2 regions of the Dactylosporangium sp. NPDC000244 genome follow, and region 2 is predicted to be linked to the other one. Evidence: riboswitches for the same ligand, from Rfam matches in the RefSeq annotation. Region 2 holds a riboswitch; the other holds the start of a gene.

Region 1 (4,576 bases), on a different contig from region 2:
CGGTGACGGCCCGGCGGGCCGGCAGCGGGGCGCCGGGGCTCCAGACCGCGTCGGGGTCGTCGCCGATCACGACGGTCCGGTCGACCAGGGGGAGGGCCTCGTCGACCCGGTGCTCGACCAGCACCAGGGTCGCGTCGAGGTCCTGGATGACCTTGGCGATGGCGGTACGGACGAGCTGCGCCCCCTCCGGATCGAGGTTCGCGGTCGGCTCGTCGAGCAGCAGCAGCCCGGGCCGCAGCGCGATCACGCCGGCGATGGCCAGCCGCTGCTGCTCGCCGCCGGAGAGCGCGGCGGTGCTGCGGGCGCGGTCGTACGGGAAGCCGACGGCGCTCAGCGCGGCGTCGACCCGCGGCCAGATCTCGGCCCGGGGCACGCCGCGGTTCTCCAGGCCGAAGGCGACGTCGTCGCCGGCCCGGCTCATCACGAGCTGGGTCTGGGGGTCCTGGAACACGATCCCCGTCGTGTTGCGCTGCCGGCGCGCGTCGCGGCCGTCGACCAGGACCTCGCCCTCCTGCTCGCCGGAGTCCTCGGCGAGCAGGCCGGCCAGGGCGGCGAGCAGCGTGGACTTGCCGGCCCCGGAGGCGCCCAGCAGCAGGACCCGCTCGCCGTGCTCGATGCGCAGGTCGAGGTGGCGGATCGCCCAGGCCTTGCGCCCGGCGTGCCGCCACCCGAACCCGCGGAATTCGACGGTGCTCAACGCTTAGACGGCAACCCGCTCCCGGCCGGACGGGAAGCGGTCCAGCACGCCCGTGCGCGACAGCGCGCGCTGCAGGGCCCAGCTGCCGCCGCCGGCGACGATCGCGCCGCTGGCCACGACGAGCGCCGCGTAGGTCCACTTCTGGCCGGCCGTGAACGTGTCGCCGTAGTAGACGCTCAGGTCGAACAGCGCGGCGCCCACGCCGGAGAGGGCGCCCGCGACCAGGGCGTTGACGAGTTTGTACCCGCGGTAGCCGGTCGCGGCGAAGCCGAACTCGCCGCCGATGCCCTGCACCAGGCCGGACACCACGACGGTGAGCCCCCACGCCGAGCCGAACAGCGCGGAGACGGTCGCGGCGACGAGCTCGGTGTAGAGGCCGGCGCCGGGCTTGCGGATGACGAGCGGCCCGAGGACCGCGGGGATGAGCCACACGCCGTAGATCACCGCGCGCCAGGGCAGCGCGAAGCTCTCCAGGGCGTTCCACAGGTTGTTCCAGGCGTAGAACACCCCGGCGAAGGCCACGGCGATGATGGACGCGACGACGATGTCGACGGTCCGCCAACGGGTCTGCATGGTTGAACCTCCCAGTTCGTGCGAACCAGAAGGAGACGCGACGTCACGCCGGCCCTTGGATAGGCCGACGTGACGGCTGGCGTGAGGTGACCGAGCTCCCTGCGCTGGCATTACCCAGATCAGGTTCGAGGGTCTGCGGGGCCGTCGGACGGCCGTCGCACTCTCAGCGCTGTGCGCTCCCCTGTCGGATGTGCAGTTGTTTCCCGACGGTAACAGTGATCGTCGCCAACTCGTAGTCTCGGGTCATGAAAATCACGGCGCGCTCGCTCACGTTCGATGTGTTCGACGGCGGCCCGGCCGACGGGGAGCCGGTGCTGCTGCTGCACGGATTCCCGCAGCACAGCGGCGAGTGGGCGGCGGTCACCCCGCTGCTGCACGCCGCTGGCCTGCGCACCTACGCCCTCGACCAGCGGGGCACCTCGCCCGGCGCCCGTCCCGCGCCGGTCGAGGCCTACCGGATCACCGAGTGCGCGCTGGATGTCGTGGCGGTCCTCGACGCGCTGGAGATTCCGGCGGTACACCTGGTGGGCCACGACTGGGGAGCGATCTGCGCCTGGCACGTGGCGCTGCGGCACGCCGCCCGGGTGCGCACGCTCACGGCGGTTTCGGTGCCGCACCCGCACGCCTCGGCCTACGCCTACGCGAACGACCCGGACCAGCGGGAGCGCTCGGCGTACATCAAGCTCTTCCGGCAGCCGGGCAAGGCCGAGGAGGTGCTGCTGGCCGACTCCGCGCGACGGCTGCGCGGGCTGTTCGCGCCGCTGGAGGACGTCGAGGGGTACGTGCGGCCGCTGCTCGAGCCGGGGGCGCTGACGGCGGCGCTGAACTGGTACCGGGCGATGAGCTCGCTCGACCTCGTCGGGCTGGGGCCCGCCACGGTGCCGACGACGTACGTGTGGAGCGACGGCGATGTGGCCATCGGCCCGACGGCGGCCCGCGCCTGTGCCGAGCACGTCGCGGCCGGCTACCGGTTCGTGCCGCTGGCCGGCGTCAGCCACTGGATCCCCGACGAGGCACCCGCCGCGGTCGCGGCCGCGATCGTTGGCATAGCCGACGCTACTCGTGGGTAATAACCTGGAGGTTCGGGAGCGTCTACCTGGGGGTGTCCATGGTTGCGACGTCGGTGCGCGCGGAACGGGAGGCGCGCAAGGTCATCGAGGAGAACCGCGAGACCGAGTGGCGCAAGCCGAGCTTCGGCAAGGAGCTCTTTCTCGGCCGGCTGCGCCTGGATCTCATCGACCCGCTGCCGGAGCTCGATCCGGCCGCCGAGGCGCGCGGCGCCGAGTTCCGCGCCAAGCTCGCCGCCTACCTGAGCGCGGAGGTGGACGGCCAGCAGATCGAGCGCGACGCCCACATCCCGGACGAGGTGCTGCGCTCGCTCGGGGAGCTGGGCGCCTTCGGGATGAAGATCGACGAGCGGTACGGCGGGCTGGGCCTGACCAATCTCGACTACTGCCGCGCGCTCATGCTCGTCGGCTCGGTCAACCCGTCCATCGGCGCGCTGCTGTCGGCGCACCAGTCGATCGGCGTGCCGCAGCCGCTCAAGCTGATCGGCAACGACGAGCAGAAGCAGCGCTTCCTGCCCCGCCTGGCCGCCGGGGAGGTCTCCGCGTTCCTGCTCACCGAGCCGGAGGTCGGTTCGTTCCCGGCCGGGATGCGCACCGCCGCGGTGCCCACCGAGGACGGCGACTACCTGCTCAACGGCGTCAAGCTGTGGGCCACCAACGGGACCTTGGCCACCCTGTTCGTGGTCATGGCGGTGGTGCCCAGGAGCGAGGGGCACAAGGGCGGGATCACCGCGTTCGTGGTCGAGGGCGACGCGCCCGGCGTGACCATCGAGCGGCGCAACGCGTTCATGGGCCTGCGCGGCCTGGAGAACAGCGTCACCCGCTTCCACGACGTGCGCGTGCCCAAGGAGAACGTCATCGGCGGCGAGGGTCAGGGCCTGCGCATCGCCCTGAGCACGCTCAACACCGGCCGGCTGTCGCTGCCGGCGATGTGCGTCGGGGCCGGCAAGTGGTGCCTCGGCGTGGCCCGCGAGTGGGCCGCGGAGCGGGTGCAGATGGGCCGGCCGATCGGCACGTACGAGGCGATCGCCAAGAAGATCGCGTTCATCGCCGGCACCACCTACGGGATGGAGGCCATGCTCGAGGTCTCCTGCCGGCTCGCCGACGACAACCGCAACGACATCCGCATCGAGGCCGCGCTGGTCAAGCTGTACGCCTCGGAGCTGGCCTGGAAGGTCGCCGACGAGCTCGTGCAGATCCGGGGCGGCCGCGGCTACGAGACCGCCGACTCCCTCGCCGCGCGCGGCGAGCGGGCCATCCCGGCCGAGCAGATCCTGCGCGACGTGCGCATCAACCGGATCTTCGAGGGCTCGACGGAGATCATGCACCTGGCCATCGCCCGGGAGGCCGTCGACGCGCACCTCTCGGTCGCGGGCGACATCATCGACCCCGAGGCGGGCCTGGGCCGCAAGGCGAAGGCGGCCGGGAAGGCGGGCGGCTTCTACGCCAGGTGGCTGCCGACCCTGGTCGCGGGCAAGGGCCAGCTGCCGGGCGGCTTCGCCGAGTTCGGCGCCCTGGCTCCGCACCTGCGCTACGTCGAGCGGGCCTCGCGCCGGCTGGCCCGCGAGACCTTCTACGCGATGGCGCGCTGGCAGGGCAAGCTGGAGCACAAGCAGGGCTTCCTCGGCCGCGTGGTCGACATCGGGGCCGAGCTGTTCGCGATGTCCGCCGCGTGCGTGAAGGCGCGCACGGAGCGGGCCGACCGGCCCGAGGGCCTGGAGCTGGCGGACCTGTTCTGCCGGCAGGCCACGCTGCGGGCGGAGGCGCTGTTCGGCTCGCTGTGGGCCAACGCCGACTCGGTGGAGGTCTCGGCGGCCAAGCGCGTGCTGGCCGGGCGGTACCTCTCGCTCGAGGAGGGCATCGTGCCGGTCGTCGCCGACGGTCCCTCCACCGCCGACTGGTCGCCGGGCCCATCCACGGCCGAGGACGTGCGCCGGCGCTTCTGAGGGTTCGGTTCGGCGTTGGATTCGAGGAGCCCCGGTCTGACCGCCGGGGCCCCTCGGGCGCTCAGCGCAGGCCGAGCGAGCGCAGCTCGAGCTGGGCCAGGGCCTCCACCGTCTCCGGATCGCCGCGGCGCCACCGGGCGGCCACCTCGGGGTCGACCTTGATGAGGCGCTTGAGCGGCTGCGTCGCCAGCGCGCGCAGGGCCAGCAGGTCCCGCCCCGCCGTCACCGTGCGCAGCCTCGCAGCCGACGCCGCCCGCCGCGCCCAGCGGACGCGCAGCGGCAGCCAGACACCG
Region 2 (4,576 bases):
GTCGACGCCCTGCTCGGCCTGCTCGATGACGGTGTCGCGGTACGCCTCCCACGTCAGCCGGATCGGGTCGCCGCCGACCTTCTCGAGGGCCTGGTAGATGGGCACGGTCCCGATGGGCACCGGGGAGTTGCGCACGATCGCCTCGCGGGTGGCGTGGATGTGCCGGCCCGTGGACAGGTCCATGACGGTGTCCGCGCCCCAGCGGGTGGCCCAGGTCAGCTTGGCGACCTCCTCCTCGACGCCGGAGGAGACGGCGCTGGTGCCGATGTTGGCGTTGACCTTCACGAGGAACCGGGAGCCGATGACCATCGGCTCGCTCTCGGGGTGGTTGACGTTGTTGGGCAGGATGGCCCGGCCGGCGGCGATCTCGGAGCGCACCAGCTCCGGCTCGACGCCCTCCCGGATCGCCGCGAACCGCATCTCGCGGGTGATCACGCCCTGGCGCGCGTAGTGCAGCTGCGTGCGCTCGACCGGGCCGCGCTCGGCGATCCACGCGGCGCGCAGCGGCGGGTCGCTGACCGGGCCGGAGGTGTCGTACAGCCGGACGGGCGGGTTGTCGCCGGAGAGCTGGACCTCGGCGAACGGGACTCCCTCGACGAAAACCTTGCGTTTCATGACAAACCTCCCGTAAAAGGGCATGGATGACCTGAGGAAACGGCGAACATGGCGCCTGGAAGAAGTGGTGCTAGAAGGGGCCCCAGGCCAGCGGGCCGTGGCCGGCGCCCAAGGTCCAGGACGCCGAGCGGGTGAGGGCCGAGTGGACGTAGGACTTCGCGCGCGCGAGGGCGACGGGCAGCTCGTCGCCGGCCGCGAGCCGGGCGGCGGTCGCGGCCGCGAAGGTGCAGCCGGTCCCGTGGTTGTTGGTCGTGTCGATCCAGGGGGCGCTCAGCAGCGAGGTGTGGCCGTCGTACCAGACCGCGTCCACGGCCTCGGCGCTCCCCCGCAGGTGGCCGCCCTTGACCACGACGCACCGGGGCCCGTACGCGGCCAGGTCCCCGGCGGCCTTGGCGGCGTCGTCGGCGTCGAGCACCTCGCGGCCGAGCAGCACCGAGGCCTCGCGCAGGTTCGGCGTGACCACGGCGGCGTGCGGGAAGAGCAGCTCGAGGTACGCGCGCTCGGCGTCGGCGGTGAAGAGCCGGTCGCCGGAGGAGGCCACGAGCACCGGGTCGACCACCAGGTTCGGCAGCCGCGGGGCGAGCCGGGCCACGAGCGCGACGGTGTCCGGGTTGGCCAGCATGCCGGTCTTCACCCCGGCGACGGGCAGGTCGTCGAGGACGGCCTCGAGCTGGGCCTCGACGAACCCCGGGTCGACCGCGGAGATGGCCCGCACGCCCGCCGTGTTCTGCGCGGTGAGCGCGGTGATGACGCTGGTGCCGAAGACCTCGTGCGCGGCGAAGGTCTTGAGGTCGGCCTGGATCCCGGCCCCGCCCCCGGAGTCGGAGCCGGCGATGGTGAGCGCCACGGGAGGGTTCATGCCGCCAGCAGCTCCTTGACCAGGCGGGCCGGGTCCTCGGCGCGCATGACGACACCCATCACGGCCACACCCGCGGCGCCCTCGTCGAGGCAGTCGCGGACCCGGCCGGGGGTGTCGACGCCGCCGAGCGCGAAGACCGGCACGGGCGCGGCCATCGCCATCCGGCCCAGGGCGGCCAGGCCGAGCGGCGGGCCGTAGCCGGGCTTGCTGCGCGTGGCGAAGATCGGCGAGAGGGTCACGTAGTCGGCGGGGTCGTCCGCGGCCGCCACCAGCTCCTCGAGGCCGTGGCACTTGCGCAGGGCCCCGTCCTCCTCCAGCAGCAGCCGGCCGCCGGCCTGGTCGAGGAGGCTGCGCAGGGTGGACGCGAGCTTGAGCCGGCGCCGCGGCGGGAGGTCGTGCTCGCGCAGGACCACCACCCGGGCCCCGCCGTCGACGGCGCCCGCGATCACCTCGTCCAGCGGGCGCTCGCTCTGCCGGCGGTCGGTGAAGACGATGAGGCCGGGCTCTACCACGGCATACCTCCGGTCGGGCTGGATGCGGTCGCGTGCAGGCGCCGGGGGATGCGCCCGGCCAGGTGGGCCAGCCGCCCGGCCCGCACCGCGAGGCGCATCGCCTCGGCCATGCGCGCCGGGTGCTCGGCCCGGGTGACGGCGGAGGCGAGCAGCACACCGTCGCAGCCCAGCTCCATCGCCAGGGCCGCGTCGGAGGCGGTGCCGATCCCGGCGTCGAGGATGACGGGGACGGTGACGAGCCGCCGGATGAGCGCGATGTTGTGCGGGTTGCGGATGCCCAGGCCGGAGCCGATGGGGGCGCCGAGCGGCATGACGGCCGCGCAGCCCACGTCGGCGAGGCGCTGGGCGAGGATGGGGTCGTCGCTGGTGTACGGCAGGACGGTGAACCCGTCCCCGACGAGCCGCGCGGCCGCGTCGACCAGCTCGACCCCGTCGGGCAGCAGGGTCTCCTCGTCGCCGATCACCTCGAGTTTCACCCAGGCGGTGCCGAAGGCCTCGCGGGCGAGGTGGGCGAGCTTGACCGCCTCGGTGGCCGTGTAGCAGCCGGCCGTGTTGGGCAGGACGCGCACCCCGCAGCGCTCGACGACGTCGAGCAGCGAGGGCGCGGCCGGGTCGAGCCGGCGCAGGGCGACGGTGACGAGCGCGGTCTCGCTGGCCCGGATGGCCGCCTCCAGGGCCGCGTGGCTGGTCGCCCCGCCGGTGCCCAGGATGAGCCGGGACGGCAGCTCGACGCCGTCCAGCACCAGTGCGTCAGCCACCCTGCACCGCCGTCAGCACCTCGACCTGGTCGCCCTCGGCCGGGCGGGTCTGCGCCCAGCGCGAACGGGGCACCACGTCACCGTTGAGGGCGACGGCGATCCCGCGCGGATCCTCTCCGGCGAGCATCCGCACCACGTCGGCGACGGTGATGCCCTCATCGACGGTCGATGCGACGGCGTTGACCACGAGCTGCATGGAACTCACTCCTGCCTCCCTGCGCCGGCATGATCCGGATCAGGTTCTACGGTCGGGGGCTCACAGCCCCCCTCTCAGCCCGGTCGCACCGGACTCCCGTGGGGTACGTGTCCGACGATAACGCCGCCGGAGCCGTCAGGTAAAGCGCCCGGCCCCGAAGGCTCGAACGTCGACCCCGGTCGCGCCGAGCAGCGCCAGGTCGGCGACGGCGGCGGCGGTCGCCGGGGCCAGCAGCACCCCGTTGCGGTGATGGCCGGTGGCGACGATCGCCCCGGACGCGAGCCGGTCGATGACCGGGGCGTTGTCGGGCGTGCCCGGGCGCAGGCCGGCGAGGGTCTCGGCCAGGACCAGCTCCGCGACCCCGGGCAGCAGGTCGGCGGCCGGGTGGAGCAGGTCCAGCACGCCGCCGGCGGTGACCGTGGTGTCGGCCCCGCGCTCCTCCTCGGTGGCGCCGACGACCAGCTCGCCGTCGCGGCGCGGCACGAGGTACACGTCCCGGCCCCGGGCCACGCCCCGCACGACGTGGCGCAGCAGCGGCTCGGCGCCCCGCAGCCGCAGCAGCTGGCCCTTCACCGGGCGCACCGGCAGCCCGGTCAGCGCGGCCGAAGCGGCGCCGGCCGCGACGATGATCACATCGTCCCGCAGGGTGGACGGGTCGGCGACGTCCCGCGCCTCGAACCGCACCGGCAGGGTGCGCAGGGCCCGCAGCAGCAGCCGCGGGTCGACCTGGTGATCGCCGGAGGCGAGGGCGCCGCCGCGGACCCGCGGGGCGAGCAGCGGCTCGCGCTCGCGCAGCTCGCGGCCGGTGAGCGGCTCGATCGGGGTGCCGGCGCGGCGGTAGAAGCCGATGAGCCGGTCGATCTCGGCCTGGTCGTCGGCGGTGAGCGCGACGAGGAGGGTGCCGTCGGTGCGGTACGAGATCGGCAGTCCGGTCCGCGCCTCGACCCGCTCGGCGAACGACGGCCAGCGGCGCATCGACTCGAGCATCAGCGCCTGCAGATCCTCCTCGCCGAAGACGGCCTCGGCCGTGGGCGCGAGCATCCCGGCCGCGACCAGCCCGGCGCCTCGTGCGGGGTCGCCGTCGTACACCGTGATGCCCCCGGCACCCCGCTCGACGAGCTCGAAGGCGATGCTGAGCCCGATGATCCCGCCGCCCACGATGCCGATGCTCATGCTCATGCTCATGCCGGGCACTCCAGGAACTCCCGGGCCGCCGCGTACGGGTCCGCCGCGCCGCTGACCGCGCCCACCACGGCGACGGCGTGCGCGCCGGCCGCGAACAGCTCGCCGGCCCGGGCCGCGGTCACCCCGCCGATCGCCACCACGGGCACGGGCACCGCCTCGGCCACCGCGCGCACCCCGGCCGGGCCGATCGCGTCGGGCAGCCCGCTCTTCGTGGTGGTCGCGAACGCGGGCCCGACGCCGAGGTAGGAGGCCCCGTCGGCGACCGCCCGGCGCGCCGTGTGCGGGTCGCGGGCGGTCGCGCCGAGGATCGCGTGCGGGCCGAGGATGCGCCGGGCCGCGGCCACCGGCAGGTCGTCGGCGCCGACGTGCCCGCCGTCGGCCCCGGCCGCGAGCGCGAGGTGCAGCCGGTCGTTGACCAGGCACGTGCGGCCCAGCTCGCGGCACATGGCCA

Evidence for each region. A riboswitch is a leader RNA that binds a small molecule or an ion and turns the genes downstream of it on or off. The one in region 2 is predicted to bind thiamine pyrophosphate.
Region 1: linked by a shared signal. The riboswitch ahead of ABT369_RS40760 (ECF transporter S component) and the one ahead of thiS (sulfur carrier protein ThiS) in region 2 are both predicted to bind thiamine pyrophosphate.

The regions. Positions count from the first base shown of each region.
Region 1 is NZ_JBEPEH010000035.1:55,688-60,263, reverse strand. Features, by position in the region: gene ABT369_RS40765 (ABC transporter ATP-binding protein) at 1-697, opposite strand, end outside; gene ABT369_RS40760 (ECF transporter S component) at 701-1,270, opposite strand; TPP riboswitch at 1,349-1,463, opposite strand; gene ABT369_RS40755 (alpha/beta fold hydrolase) at 1,516-2,340, shown strand; gene ABT369_RS40750 (acyl-CoA dehydrogenase family protein) at 2,379-4,283, shown strand; gene ABT369_RS40745 (hypothetical protein) at 4,345-4,576, opposite strand, start outside.
Region 2 is NZ_JBEPEH010000016.1:56,872-61,447, forward strand. Features, by position in the region: gene thiC (phosphomethylpyrimidine synthase ThiC) at 1-615, opposite strand, end outside; gene thiD (bifunctional hydroxymethylpyrimidine kinase/phosphomethylpyrimidine kinase) at 686-1,474, opposite strand; gene ABT369_RS23310 (thiamine phosphate synthase) at 1,471-1,986, opposite strand; gene ABT369_RS23315 (thiazole synthase) at 1,980-2,744, opposite strand; gene thiS (sulfur carrier protein ThiS) at 2,737-2,940, opposite strand; TPP riboswitch at 2,940-3,050, opposite strand; gene thiO (glycine oxidase ThiO) at 3,076-4,125, opposite strand; gene thiE (thiamine phosphate synthase) at 4,122-4,576, opposite strand, start outside.